4 regions of the Abyssisolibacter fermentans genome follow, and region 3 is predicted to be linked to each of the others. Evidence: riboswitches for the same ligand, from Rfam matches in the RefSeq annotation. Region 3 holds a riboswitch; each other region holds the start of a gene.
What was found. A riboswitch is a leader RNA that binds a small molecule or an ion and turns the genes downstream of it on or off. The one in region 3 is predicted to bind cobalamin.
Positions count from the first base shown of each region.

Region 1: linked by a shared signal. The riboswitch ahead of AYC61_RS06400 (cobyric acid synthase) and the one ahead of cobT (nicotinate-nucleotide--dimethylbenzimidazole phosphoribosyltransferase) in region 3 are both predicted to bind cobalamin.
Region 2: linked by a shared signal. The riboswitch ahead of AYC61_RS16885 (YitT family protein) and the one ahead of cobT (nicotinate-nucleotide--dimethylbenzimidazole phosphoribosyltransferase) in region 3 are both predicted to bind cobalamin.
Region 4: linked by a shared signal. The riboswitch ahead of AYC61_RS19420 (sirohydrochlorin cobaltochelatase) and the one ahead of cobT (nicotinate-nucleotide--dimethylbenzimidazole phosphoribosyltransferase) in region 3 are both predicted to bind cobalamin.

Region 1 is NZ_LOHE01000040.1:20,017-23,224, reverse strand. It holds gene AYC61_RS06410 (D-alanyl-D-alanine carboxypeptidase family protein) at 1-155, shown strand, start outside; gene AYC61_RS06405 (hypothetical protein) at 402-1,007, shown strand; cobalamin riboswitch at 1,209-1,395, shown strand; gene AYC61_RS06400 (cobyric acid synthase) at 1,558-3,048, shown strand; gene cbiB (adenosylcobinamide-phosphate synthase CbiB) at 3,050-3,208, shown strand, end outside.
Region 2 is NZ_LOHE01000085.1:35,474-38,681, forward strand. It holds gene AYC61_RS16880 (hypothetical protein) at 209-649, shown strand; gene AYC61_RS16885 (YitT family protein) at 703-1,572, opposite strand; cobalamin riboswitch at 1,758-1,958, opposite strand; gene AYC61_RS16890 (TolC family protein) at 2,124-3,208, opposite strand, start outside.
Region 3 is NZ_LOHE01000068.1:109,087-112,294, reverse strand. It holds gene cobT (nicotinate-nucleotide--dimethylbenzimidazole phosphoribosyltransferase) at 274-1,323, opposite strand; cobalamin riboswitch at 1,423-1,598, opposite strand; gene AYC61_RS12460 (serine hydroxymethyltransferase) at 1,682-2,911, opposite strand; gene AYC61_RS12455 (thioredoxin family protein) at 3,017-3,208, opposite strand, start outside.
Region 4 is NZ_LOHE01000108.1:1,091-4,298, reverse strand. It holds gene AYC61_RS19425 (NAD(P)/FAD-dependent oxidoreductase) at 1-1,298, opposite strand, end outside; cobalamin riboswitch at 1,535-1,719, shown strand; gene AYC61_RS19420 (sirohydrochlorin cobaltochelatase) at 1,896-2,813, shown strand; gene AYC61_RS19415 (type II CAAX endopeptidase family protein) at 2,916-3,208, opposite strand, start outside.

The sequences.
Region 1 (3,208 bases), on a different contig from region 3:
GCTTTAAAACTGGACATACAGATGAATCGGGTTATTGTTTAATAGCAACTGCGAAAGAAGGAGACAAAAATGTACTAGCTGTAATACTAGGAAGCACAGAAGATGATGTATTTTCAGATGCACAAAAATTATTAAAATATGGATTGTTTAATTAAACCCAGTAATTCAAAATTATACGGCACACTATTCAAAGTTATATGAATAATCAAGGTTAAATTTATATTTTGTAAGTACATAACAAACTGTATATATACCAATAAATAATATAGAAAAAAAGGTTTTGAATAGACCTTTTTTTAATGTAAAAATAAAGAAAAAAATTACAATATTACAAAATAATGATATAATATAAGTTGTAAATTAATATAAGAATGTTAAATCAATTTAAATTAGGAGGAAAAATGAATAAAAAAGTTAAAATGGGATTACTCATAACTTTAATGCTAGTAATAAGTATAGCTATAATATTTAATAGAGAAGAGCCAGAAAAAATAGTTGTTGATGGATACAATGTAGAGCAACTTAATTTACAAATAAATATGAATGTTGATAAAGAATTTGTTGATCCGAATTTTTCGTATGTCCCCACATTTTCAAAATATCACTTAACTGAAAAAATAGATTTTGTAACAATTGATCCACCTTATACTATTAAAAATATGACAACTATTGGAATTAACTATACGGATAATGGTATTGATACGACATTTTTTCCTGTTTTGTATCTTCAAGGTTTTTATAAAAAAGAAATTTCAGAAAAAAATCATTTTATAAAAATTGAAGATAAATACTATAAGAATAAACAGCTTATAGATTATATAGTTTATGAAGATAAAAATGTAATAGTCTATAATATTAGTAATTTAATAAATTTTTATGATATAGATACTAAAATATCAAAACTAAGTAATATGTACAAAGAAAAAAATTATGACTATACATGGATAAAAGGTATGCATGATTATTTTCTAAACAACAATGTATTAAAAATATATAAACAACTATAAAACATATGAGAAATACTAGAAAATACTTTAGTAAAATACATTTTAGTATTTTCTCTTGTTCTAATAAATGTAGTGTTAGTATGTTAAAATTCTTAATTATTACCTTAACATATAAATAGACAACAGTGCGCAAATCAAAAATCTATTGAGATTGAGAAATAAAATGATATAATAGTTAATAGATATTGTATACAATCAGTAAAACTAAATAAAATTAAAGGTGCTTATTACTTATTATTAAGCTAAGAGGGAAAGAGGTTGAAAGCCTCTGCAGCCCCCGCTACTGTAAATAGGGATGAAATCTTTACACCACTAACAGCCTTGTTGGGAAGGTAAGAAAGTAAGATGATCTATAAGCCAGGAAACCTGCCTTTAATATTAAAGCTACAACTACTTCGGTGGGAAGTGTGTTGATTTTTATAACACATATTAGCTTTATGTGTTTTTTTAAAGCAGAAAATCCAGATTTTTTCATAAAGAAAACAAGTGTATAGAATATCGTTTATTATTAAAACATGACTAGACAATATATTAAATTGGAGTGGATATAATGGCTAAAAATATTATGTTTCAAGGTACAGGTTCTTCAGTTGGAAAGAGTATTTTGACAGCAGGTTTGTGTAGAGTTTTAGTACAAGATGGTTATAAAACTGCACCATTTAAATCTCAAAATATGGCTTTAAATTCATTTGTGACTAAGGACGGAAAAGAAATGGGAAGAGCTCAAGTAGTACAGGCAGAAGCAGCAGGTATAGAGCCTACTGTTGATATGAATCCTATTTTACTAAAACCTACAAGTGATGTAGGAAGTCAAGTTATAATAAATGGGGAAGTACATGGAAATGTGAAAGCCTTTGATTATTATAAAAAGAAGCCAGAACTAAAAAAATGTGTATTAGATGCATATAACAATTTAGATGAAAAATTTGACTTAATAGTAATAGAGGGTGCGGGTAGTCCAGCAGAAATCAATTTAAGAGACAATGACATTGTTAATATGGGAATGGCAGAGATGGTTGATGCTCCTGTTTTATTAATAGGAGATATAGACAGAGGAGGAGTGTTCGCATCAATTTATGGAACATTAATGCTTTTAAGTAAAGAAGAACAGGAAAGAGTTAAAGGTTTTGTAATCAATAAATTCAGAGGAAATGTTGACATCTTGATGCCTGGAGTTAGAATGCTGGAGGAAAAGATAAATAAACCTTGCTTAGGAGTAATACCTTATATAGATTTAAACATTGATGATGAAGATAGTGTTACAGAAAGATTTAGAGACAAAGGGAAAGGAGATATAAATATAGGAGTAATAAAGCTCCCTTATATATCAAATTTTAGTGATTTTACGCCTTTGGAATTAGAGCACGGCATAAATGTAAAATATATATTGAACTCTGATGATTTTGAAAATATAGATTTATTGATAATACCTGGCAGCAAGAATACCATAAAAGATATGAGATATTTATATGACACTGGATTCGATAGGATTATATACAAATTACATAGAAAAGGTATACCTGTTATAGGGATTTGCGGCGGTTATCAAATATTAGGACAAACGATAACTGATCCAGATAGTATTGAATCTAATACAAATAAAATTAATGGTCTTGGATTATTAAATACAAATACAATAATAACTGCAACTAAAGAAACTAAACAGATATCAGGCATTATTAATGAAGAACTAGAGATGTGTAAGGATATCAAAGATACTAATGTATGTGGATATGAAATACACATGGGTCAAACAACTTTATCCTCAGATACTAAGCCATTTATAACACTAGAAGATGGCAGAAATGACGGTGCTGTTAATAAAAAAGGTAATGTTGTTGGAACATACCTACATGGTATTTTTGAAAATGATGAGTTTAGAAAAGCCATTATAAAGCATCTAATGGAGAAGAAGGGGCTAGAGCTAAAAGAAAATGATATCAGCTATAATGATTATAAAAATAGAGAATATGATAAACTAGCTGATTTAATCAGGGAAAACTTAGATATTGCTAAGGTTAAGGAAATCATGGGGTTATAATATGGAAAAATTAATTGTTTTTTTGATAGCCATATTTTTAGATTTCATTTTAGGGGATCCTGTTTCTTGGCCTCATCCAATAATATATGTAGGTAAATTGATAAGTTATCTTGAGAAAAAAATAAGAAAACAAAATATTATATCATTAAAAACAGGTGGA
Region 2 (3,208 bases), on a different contig from region 3:
ATTATTATAACCAATTATTAATAAATAAAATATATTTATCATTGAATAGCTTAAAATATGATAGTAATACATATGGTACAAAATATAATAGAATCCATTCTTAAAAATTACAAAATTAGACAACGATTTAATGTTATAATGAACAAGGAATAGAAAAATATGAAAAAGGGGTGTAATACGTATATTTTGGTATAATAGAATGGAAACAATGAAAAAAATATTTCTAATTGTATTTTTAATAATCGTAATGACAATAGCTTATTATCAAATACCTCAGAGAATGACTGATAAAGCGTCTGATATTAAATTTGATAGAATAGTAATAAATCAAATGGTATTAGATAAAAATGGTGCGTTTTGTAATAGTGCAATAACTATAAACGATAAAGCTAAGATAGATGAGTTATATAATTTTCTGTTTACTCGCAAATATAAAAGAGTATGGTATAAAGATTACTTAAAGTACAGTGGTAAAACATATATGATTTTTTTCTCTAAAAGCAATCAACTTGAAATTTCAGTTGAAATACTTGGTGATATGTATATTCAAATCATATTTAATGAAGAACTTAATAAAAAACGATATAGTAAAACTTATAGATTAGATAAAGATTTTGATACTAAATATATTGAAAAAATGTTTGAGTGAAGCAGATAAAAAAATGGATGTCTAAGATTATTTTGAGACGCCCATTTTTTATATTATAGATTTTTTAACGCTAAATCAAAGCCTTCACCTAAAACTTCATGAACATAATGTACAGATACAAAAGCATGTTGATCAACTGATTTTATATAATTTTTCAATTGTATGTATTCTCTTCTATTTAATACAACATTAATGATGTTTTTATTATTGTTTGAAAAGCCTCCAACCGCTTTATAAAGAGTAGTACCTCTTTCAAGTTCATTAATAATAAAGTCATTTATTTTACTATTTTCATTACTTACAACAACAACATTTATTTTTGCTTTTAATTGGGCAATAAACTTATCTATTAATAGAGCATTAGTTATAATGCCTAATAAAGCGTATAATCCTAATTTTATACCAAAAACTAAGCCTGCTGAAAGAGTTATTAAGAAATCAGATAGTAACAACGCCTTGCCAATTTCAATATTTGTAAATTTATTTATAATCTTTGCAACAATATCTGTACCACCAGTAGATGCATTTTGAAAAAACACAATCCCCATTCCAATGCCTTGAATTAATATACCAAAAATTAGATTCAGTAAGATATCATCTACAAGTGGTTTTGTAAGAGGTGATATTTTTCCTAAAAATGATATCATACCCGTTAGTAAAAAACTACAATAAATAGTGTAACCACCAAAATCTTTACCAATAATTAAAAACGCAAGTGTGAATAGTATAATATTTGAGATAAACATAATAATGTCAATATGAATATATGGAAATAAATGATTTATAACCATTGCAAGTCCTGTTATTCCACCAACAGCTAAATTTGCAGGTATCAAGAAATAGTATAGTCCTACTGCCATTATTGTTATTCCTAAATTAATTAATAAAAATTTATAAACTTTTTTCTCCATCTTTTTCACCATCACTTATTATTTTTTGAACATCTACTATTAGATCTACTGGAAATATACAGAACACAAAAAACTAGCACAAAAATGGCTAGTTTACTCACAACTATAAACCTTTCATTTAGAAAAGGGGTGACTAAAACAAAGTTGAAAAACTATTCTACTGAAATTTAACACTTGCTCATCCTCGTGAGTAATAATTAGTGCCCTTATTATTGGCAGGTCTCCTGACTTAGGAATCAACGTATCTTATACCTTCCCATACATTTTAGTACAGTGGTTGCAACAAGACACTATCCATTACAGTGGCGGGACCGTGTTGGAATTAAACCAAACTTCCCTATTAAGTAAATAATAAAATTATATAATTTTATTTTTACACCAATAATACCTATGAAATTGTAAGAATTACTAATTAAGAAATCGTTCTCTCAAAGTATATATTAAAAGAAATATAACGTCAAGAAATTAATCAGAATATCTTTTATTCCTTTTAAAATAAAAACCCCTTGCAAGGATTATGATATATTTGCAAGAGGTTTTGAGTTATATTTAATCTATTTTTACTAATATTGTCCAATGGAATTAAGGTATTTAGTTATGCTGAGATTTTTAGCATGTTCTATTTCAACAACTTTTTCTTCAACTTCAGCTAATTTCTCGCTGGCTGATAGGACTTCCATTATAGTGCCTCCTAATTCCTCGGAATTTATTGATTTAAGGCTTGAACTACCATAGCCTATACCTTCATTATATCTATAAGTTGCTATTTGTAGATTTGCCTGCATTTGCTCAACGCTATTTCTCACATGTTCATACATTTTGCCTGTCGCTACCATTGTTTCATAAGACTTTCTTATATCAGCTTCTACCTCTTTTTTCTGAATTTCAAGGTTTATATTTGAATATTCTTTTTTATATAAAGCTTCTTTGTATTGATTTGTTATATCAGGATATGTTCTAGCAGTTAATTCATGATTCAGGCTGTCAATTATATATTGTCCCATTGCCTGTTGAATTTCAAGTCTTTTTTCTAATCCCTGCTTAATTCCATCTTCTAAAGAAGGTATATTTTCAGCGGACAAATTTACTTCGGCTATAGTTATGTTGGCATCTAATGGGATATTTAAGGTGTTTTTTAAATCAATTTTAGCATTTTTTTCATCCGATATAGCTTTTTCTAAATCTGCTTTCATAAGTTCTACTTGTGATTTTGCTAGTAATAAATCATCTTTAGCCCTTAAACCTTCATCATAAGCATTTTTTATAATTTCAAATTGACCGTTTGCTCTATCTAAGGATTTTTGTTTTACGTTAGCTATTTTTTTCATTTTTAAAACTTCATAATAGTTTTTTTCAACAAGCATTGCTATTTGTTTTTTACTGATTTCATATCCTGCTTTAGTTATGTCATAGGTAATATCTGCAATGACATCCATTAACTCAGTAGTTGATTTGATGCCTAGTTTTACATTCGTGGTTATTCCTAGGTTCATTGATAGAACGCTGTTGGCTTCTTTGTTTGCATCATCAAGTTCTTGCTTTCCAGCTTGTAATCGATCTAATGCTTGTTGGCTTTGATTGTCTATTTCTTTTTTCATTCCTTCAATGGCTTGGTTTATAGCAGTTTTATCGTTACCTTTACTTTTAA
Region 3 (3,208 bases):
AATATGTAACTAGACAAATAAAAACATTAGTTTCTTGTATTATAATGTATTTTTTTAAATTTTAACATTATTAATTAAAACAGTCAATTCCATATGTAATATATAATATTTATATGTAAAGCAATAATTAAAAACCTGATTATTCATATAACTTTGAATAATCAGGCTTAATTATTTCTACTAAATTTATATTGAATTTTAGTTAATATCTCCATCATAAGTCTATAAATACTTAACCAATACCACTAAAACTAGTTCATCACAAATAAAACTCTAAGCTGGATTTATGCCTGCCTCATCAAAAGTAATCATTTCTTTATTCATATATGTAGTTGCTTCTATTATTCCAAAGGCTAGTGCTGCTCCGCTTCCTTCTCCTAATCGCATATCCATATCTAACATAGGTTTGAAATCTAAAAGCTCTGATGCAAGCTTCGCACCCTTTTCATTAGATTTATGAGAAGGTATTAAGTAACCTTTTACATTAGGCTCTAAAGTACATGCAATTATAGCTGCTGCTGTTGAAATAAATCCATCTACAACTACTGGTATACTATTAGCCGCTCCTGCTAGCATTACACCTGCCATGCCACCTATTTCAAAACCGCCAACTTTTGCTAATACATCTATTGCATCCTTAGGATCTGGCTTGTTAACCTCTATAGCAGTTTTTATTACTTCCATTTTATTAGCCAACTTTTCTTTCGGTAAATTTGCTCCAACTCCTGTAACTTCTTCAGGACTATATCCTCCTATAACACATAATATTGCAGTACTAGGTGTGGTATTACCTATTCCCATTTCGCCTGTGCCAAGAATGTTCTTTCCCTTATTAATTTCATTAATAGCCATTTCTATACCTATTTCTAAAGATTTTATTGCTTCATCTCTGCTCATGGCAGGTCCTTTTTTTAAATTACTAGTTCCCTTTCTAATTTTCCTATTAATAACCTTTGGATTATCCATATCCTGTTTAATTCCAATATCAACAACTACTAATTCAGCCTCAGCATATTTACCCAACGCTCCTACTCCCGTTAAACCTTTGGTAAAATTATTTGTTTGCATAACTGTTACACATTGGTCACAGGAAGCTATTCCTTCTTCACAAACTCCATGATCTGCTGACATAATTATAATAGATTTATTGTCAACCTTAGGATGTAATTGACCTGTTATACCAGATAATTGTATTGCAATGTCTTCTAGTTTTCCCATACTTCCTTTTGGCTTTATTAAGTTATCTACTCTTATTCTTGCTTCTTCCATAGCTTTATTATCTAATGGTTTGATTTTTTTTAATGTTTCTTCTAATATTTTCATGATAATTCCTCCTTTTTTCATGTAGGTTTTTTAGGAGAAAAAAAGTTCATGACTCATTTGAACACATCAAATAAACCATGAACTTTGCCATTATTCACAAATATAAAGTTACTATAGGCAGGTCTCCTGACTCGGTTTCACAGCTCTGTAAATCTTCCCAGAATATCCAGTGATATATTTTACATTGCTCCGCCTTACAGTGGTGGGACCGTTGAAGATTTTCACTTCATTCCCTATTCTCCTTATTATTAAGGCACCTACATAACTAATCCCAGATTATTCAAAGTTATGCGAATAATCAGGGATAATTTTTATTTTTATTAATTTTAAGTATACAACAATTATGTCCGCACTGCAACTAATATATAGAATTTCTATTACATATATCTAATACTTGCTTTTCTATTAGTTTAATATCTTTTTTATCCATTAATGTGTCATCTATGATTTGAGCAACTTCTACCATGTCATCTTCTTTAAGTCCTCTAGTAGTGACAGCTGGAGTACCTATTCTAAGACCACTTGTTACAAAAGGACTTTGTGGATCAAAAGGTATAGTATTTTTGTTTGTTGTAACTTTTACAGCTTCTAATTTCTTCTCAGCTTCTTTACCTGTTAAGTTTTTATTTCTTAAGTCTATTAATATTAGATGATTGTCAGTTCCATTAGTAACTAATTTATATCCTCTGTTAATTAATTCTTTACCTAGAACTTCAGCATTTTTTACAACTTGCTTTTGATACTCTACAAAATCAGGTTGTAAAGCTTCTTTGAAGCTTATTGCTTTTGCTGCTATAACATGCATTAACGGTCCACCTTGAATACCAGGGAATATTGCTTTGTTAATTTGTTTTGCATATTTCTCTTTACATAATATTGCTCCACCTCTAGGACCTCTTAATGTTTTGTGAGTTGTAGTTGTAACAAAATCAGCATATGGAACTGGACTTGGATGTAATCCAGCAGCTACTAAACCTGCTATATGAGCCATATCTACCATTAGATATGCTCCTACTTCATCAGCTATCTCTTTAAATTTTTTGAAATCTATTATTCTTGGATACGCACTAGTACCAGCAACTATAAGCTTTGGTCTTTCTTTCTTTGCTAAATCTCTTATTTGATCATAATTTAATCTCTCTGTCTCTTTATCTACTCCATAAGCAACAAAATCAAAAAACGCACCCGACATATTTACAGGACTACCATGTGTTAAATGCCCACCATGACTAAGATTCATACCTAAGACTTTATCTCCAGGCTTTAAGATTGAAAAATATACTCCGAAATTTGCATTTGAACCCGAATGAGGTTGAACATTAGCATGTTCTGCCCCAAATAACTCTTTTAATCTATTAATTGCAATAGTTTCAACTTTATCAACAAATTCACAACCGCCATAATACCTTTTATTTGGATAACCTTCTGCATACTTATTAGTAAAATGACTACCCATAACTTCCATAACAGTTTCTGATACAAGATTTTCAGACGCAATTAATTCCAAACCATTTTTTTGACGATTTATCTCGTCAGTTAAAGCATTCATAATATCTGGGTCATAATTAGCTACTCTCTTAAAATTCATAAGCAGTTCCTCCTTAACATTTGTTTTGTTCTTATTTTTAGTAGTATTCATCCAATATAAATTATAACATTTTATGATTCATTATTATTGAAATTATGCCTTTTGTTAACAAAGTTTAACATATTTAATAATATTCCTAAGTTGTTTTGTATTCAAAGTCCCTGAAGTACGATATATCTCACATCCATTATTGAAAAAAATAACTGTTGGTACAGTAATAATTTCAAAATTCTTTACTAAATCTTTATTTTTAATAAAATCGACTTTATATAAGTCAAAATCTTTCTGTTCATCTAC
Region 4 (3,208 bases), on a different contig from region 3:
CCTGGTCTTGCTCTTCTCTTAACTCCATCAACAGTTCTAGCTCCAACTTTTCTTTGGATTATATCTACTATTTCTCCTTCTGTGATATTTTCACATCTGCATATTATTCTTCCATATCTTGAATCCTTCTTTATTACCTCAGCCTTTTGTTCATCAGTAAGCTCCATAAATCTTATCACTGGTCTTCTAACAGGATTAAAGTTTTTATTCTCTTTAATATCACCAGTAATATCAAATAATAATTTTACAACATAATCTGCAATAGCAGGAGATGCAGATAATCCAGGTGATTTAATTCCTGCAACATTTATAAATCCTTTTGCATCTTTAGCCTCAGCAATTATGAAATCTCCACCCGTTGGTTCAGCTCTTAACCCTGCAAAAGATGTTATTACTTGATTAAACGGAATGTTATCACATGATTTAGCAGCATATTCTCTTACAAGATTCATTCTATCAGATGTAGTACTTATATCTTCTTTATCATCAATATCCTGTGAATCAGGACCTACTAACAAATTACCATGAACAGTAGGTGTTATCAGTACACCCTTGCCTAATTTAGTAGGGCATTGGAATATTACAGAGTTAAACAGATTTCCTGCACTCTTATCCAATAAATAATATTGACCTTTTCTCGGAGTAATCTTAAATTCTGGCTCTGCTACCATAGCATTTATTTTATCCGCATATACACCAGCACAGTTTATAACATATTTTGCATCTATTTCACCATCATTAGTAGTGATTTTATAACCATCAGTTGTTTTATTGATGTTTTTCACCTCATTGTTCAATCTTATTTCAACACCATTTTCAACTGCATTCTCAGCTAAAGCAACAGCAAGCTCCCACGGTCCAACTATACCCGCAGTAGGCGCTTGTAAAGCTCCAACAACATTTTCACTAATGTTTGGTTCTAAAGCTCTAGCTTCATCACCATTTAATATTTTTAAATCTGGTATATTTAACTTCAATCCATTTTTATATAATTTATCTAAGGTTTTCATATCTTCATCATCAAATCCTAAAACTAAAGAACCTATTCTTTTAAAAGGTACATCCAGTTCACTACAAACTTTGTCAAACATAGAGTTTCCTAAAGCATTAAGTTTTCCTTTTAAGCTATCATAATCTGCATCATAACCCGCATGAACAATAGCACTATTTGCCTTAGTAGTTCCATTTGCAACATCATTATCTTTTTCAACTATTACAATTTTCAAATCATATCGAGATAATTCTCTTGCAATAAAAGTTCCTATTACACCTGCTCCAATCACAGCAACATCATACATATAAAACCCCTCCACTTATGGTATTAAGAATATTTATATAAGCAAAAAAGCCGTCACAAATATTCCCCATAGTTAATGGAAAAATTTGAAACGGCTCTCCTATTCTCTTAGCCAATATTCTATTGTTAATTTCAGTATAGCACATTAAACTATTATTGTAAATAAAATTATATTGATAAATTATTAACTTACTCGTAGACATTACTCTTATTTGATGTTATACTATTAACGAACAGAACACAAATATTTCAAAAGGCTCACATAATAAATGTGATTAAAAGGGAAGTCAAGTGAAATTCTTGCACAGCCCCCGCTGCCGTAATTACTTGTTTGATATCAAAATGCCACTGAATTATTTTGGGAAGGCGATATTCAAGCTATAAGTAAGAGTCGGAAGACCTACCTTTATGAAAATATACAATCATACTTCGGTGGGAAGTATAGTATAGCATTTTAGTCTAAACTAACTATGTCTATAATACCGCCTTTATGGCGGTTTTTTTATGTTGTTCCCTACGAAGTAACCCCTACCATTTATATTAGGGCAAATAAATAATTTTTGCCCTAATAAATATTAATATAAGAGGAGTGTTACACATGAAAAAGTTATTATTATTATTATTAGTTTCAGTTTTATCTTTTAGTTTACTAGCAGGTTGTTCTAATTCTAAAACAACAGGAACAGAGCAAAATAATGAAAAAGAGGTTTCTAAATGTGACCCAAACAAAAAAGCAGTACTTGTAGTCAGCTTTGGTACAAGCCACAATGAAACACGCAAATTAACAATAGAAGCAACAGAAGCAAAAATAGCAAAAGCATTTCCTGATTATGATTTCAAAAAAGCATTTACATCTCAGTTTATAATTAACAAACTGAAAAAAAGAGATGGTTTAGAAATAGATAATGTAAAGCAAGCACTAGAAAAACTTGTAAGTGAAGGCTATGGTGAAGTACTCATTCAATCACTACATGTAATGAATGGAGCTGAATACCACGACACCCTTGAATTAGTTAACAATTATAAAGATAAATTCGAAAAAATAACATTTGGTAATCCCTTGTTAACAAGTCCTGAAGATTACATGAATTTAGTTGATGTACTTTCAAAAGAAATCCCAACACTTAAAGAAGATGAAGCATTATTCTTCATGGGACATGGTACACATCATTTTTCAAATTCAGCATATGCGTGCTTAGATTACACATTCAAATATAAAGGCTATGATAATATTTATATCGGAACTGTAGAAGGTTATCCATCATTAGATACACTATTAGATATTACAAAAGATAAGAATTACAAGAAAATTTACTTAATGCCACTAATGGTAGTAGCTGGTGATCATGCAAAGAATGACATGGCAGGAGACGAAGAAGATTCATGGAAAATGATTTTAGAAAGCAAAGGTTATAAAGTAGAACCAATAATAAAAGGTTTAGGTCAAATAGAAGGAGTTCAAGACTTATATATCCAGCACCTAAAAGATTCTTTAAATACTCAAGAAGCAGAATAAGATAATATTTTTAAAAAGGAAATTTCCACATTTATATATAAGTAAGCACTCATTAAAAACCTCACTAAAGCCTGAGTCTAATACTAACTCAGGCTTTTTCATTTAGACTCTAAGAAAATTAAGTTTCAAAAAAATAAATGTAATAAAAAAGGCTGATATATTAAATACCATATGAGTTAAGATACTATGCTCAACATCTTTTTTATATAATATGTAACTAAAAGCTAATCCTGCTGGTAATACTTGAACATATTTAATCCAGTTATTAGCTAAAGTTCCAGAATGCAAATACATCCATGTAATAGTTGGAATAAGAACAGCAAGCACTATTGATATTTTTCTTTTTTTCCCAAACCAACGTAAAAATATATTAATTGCAAAAAATCGATAAATTA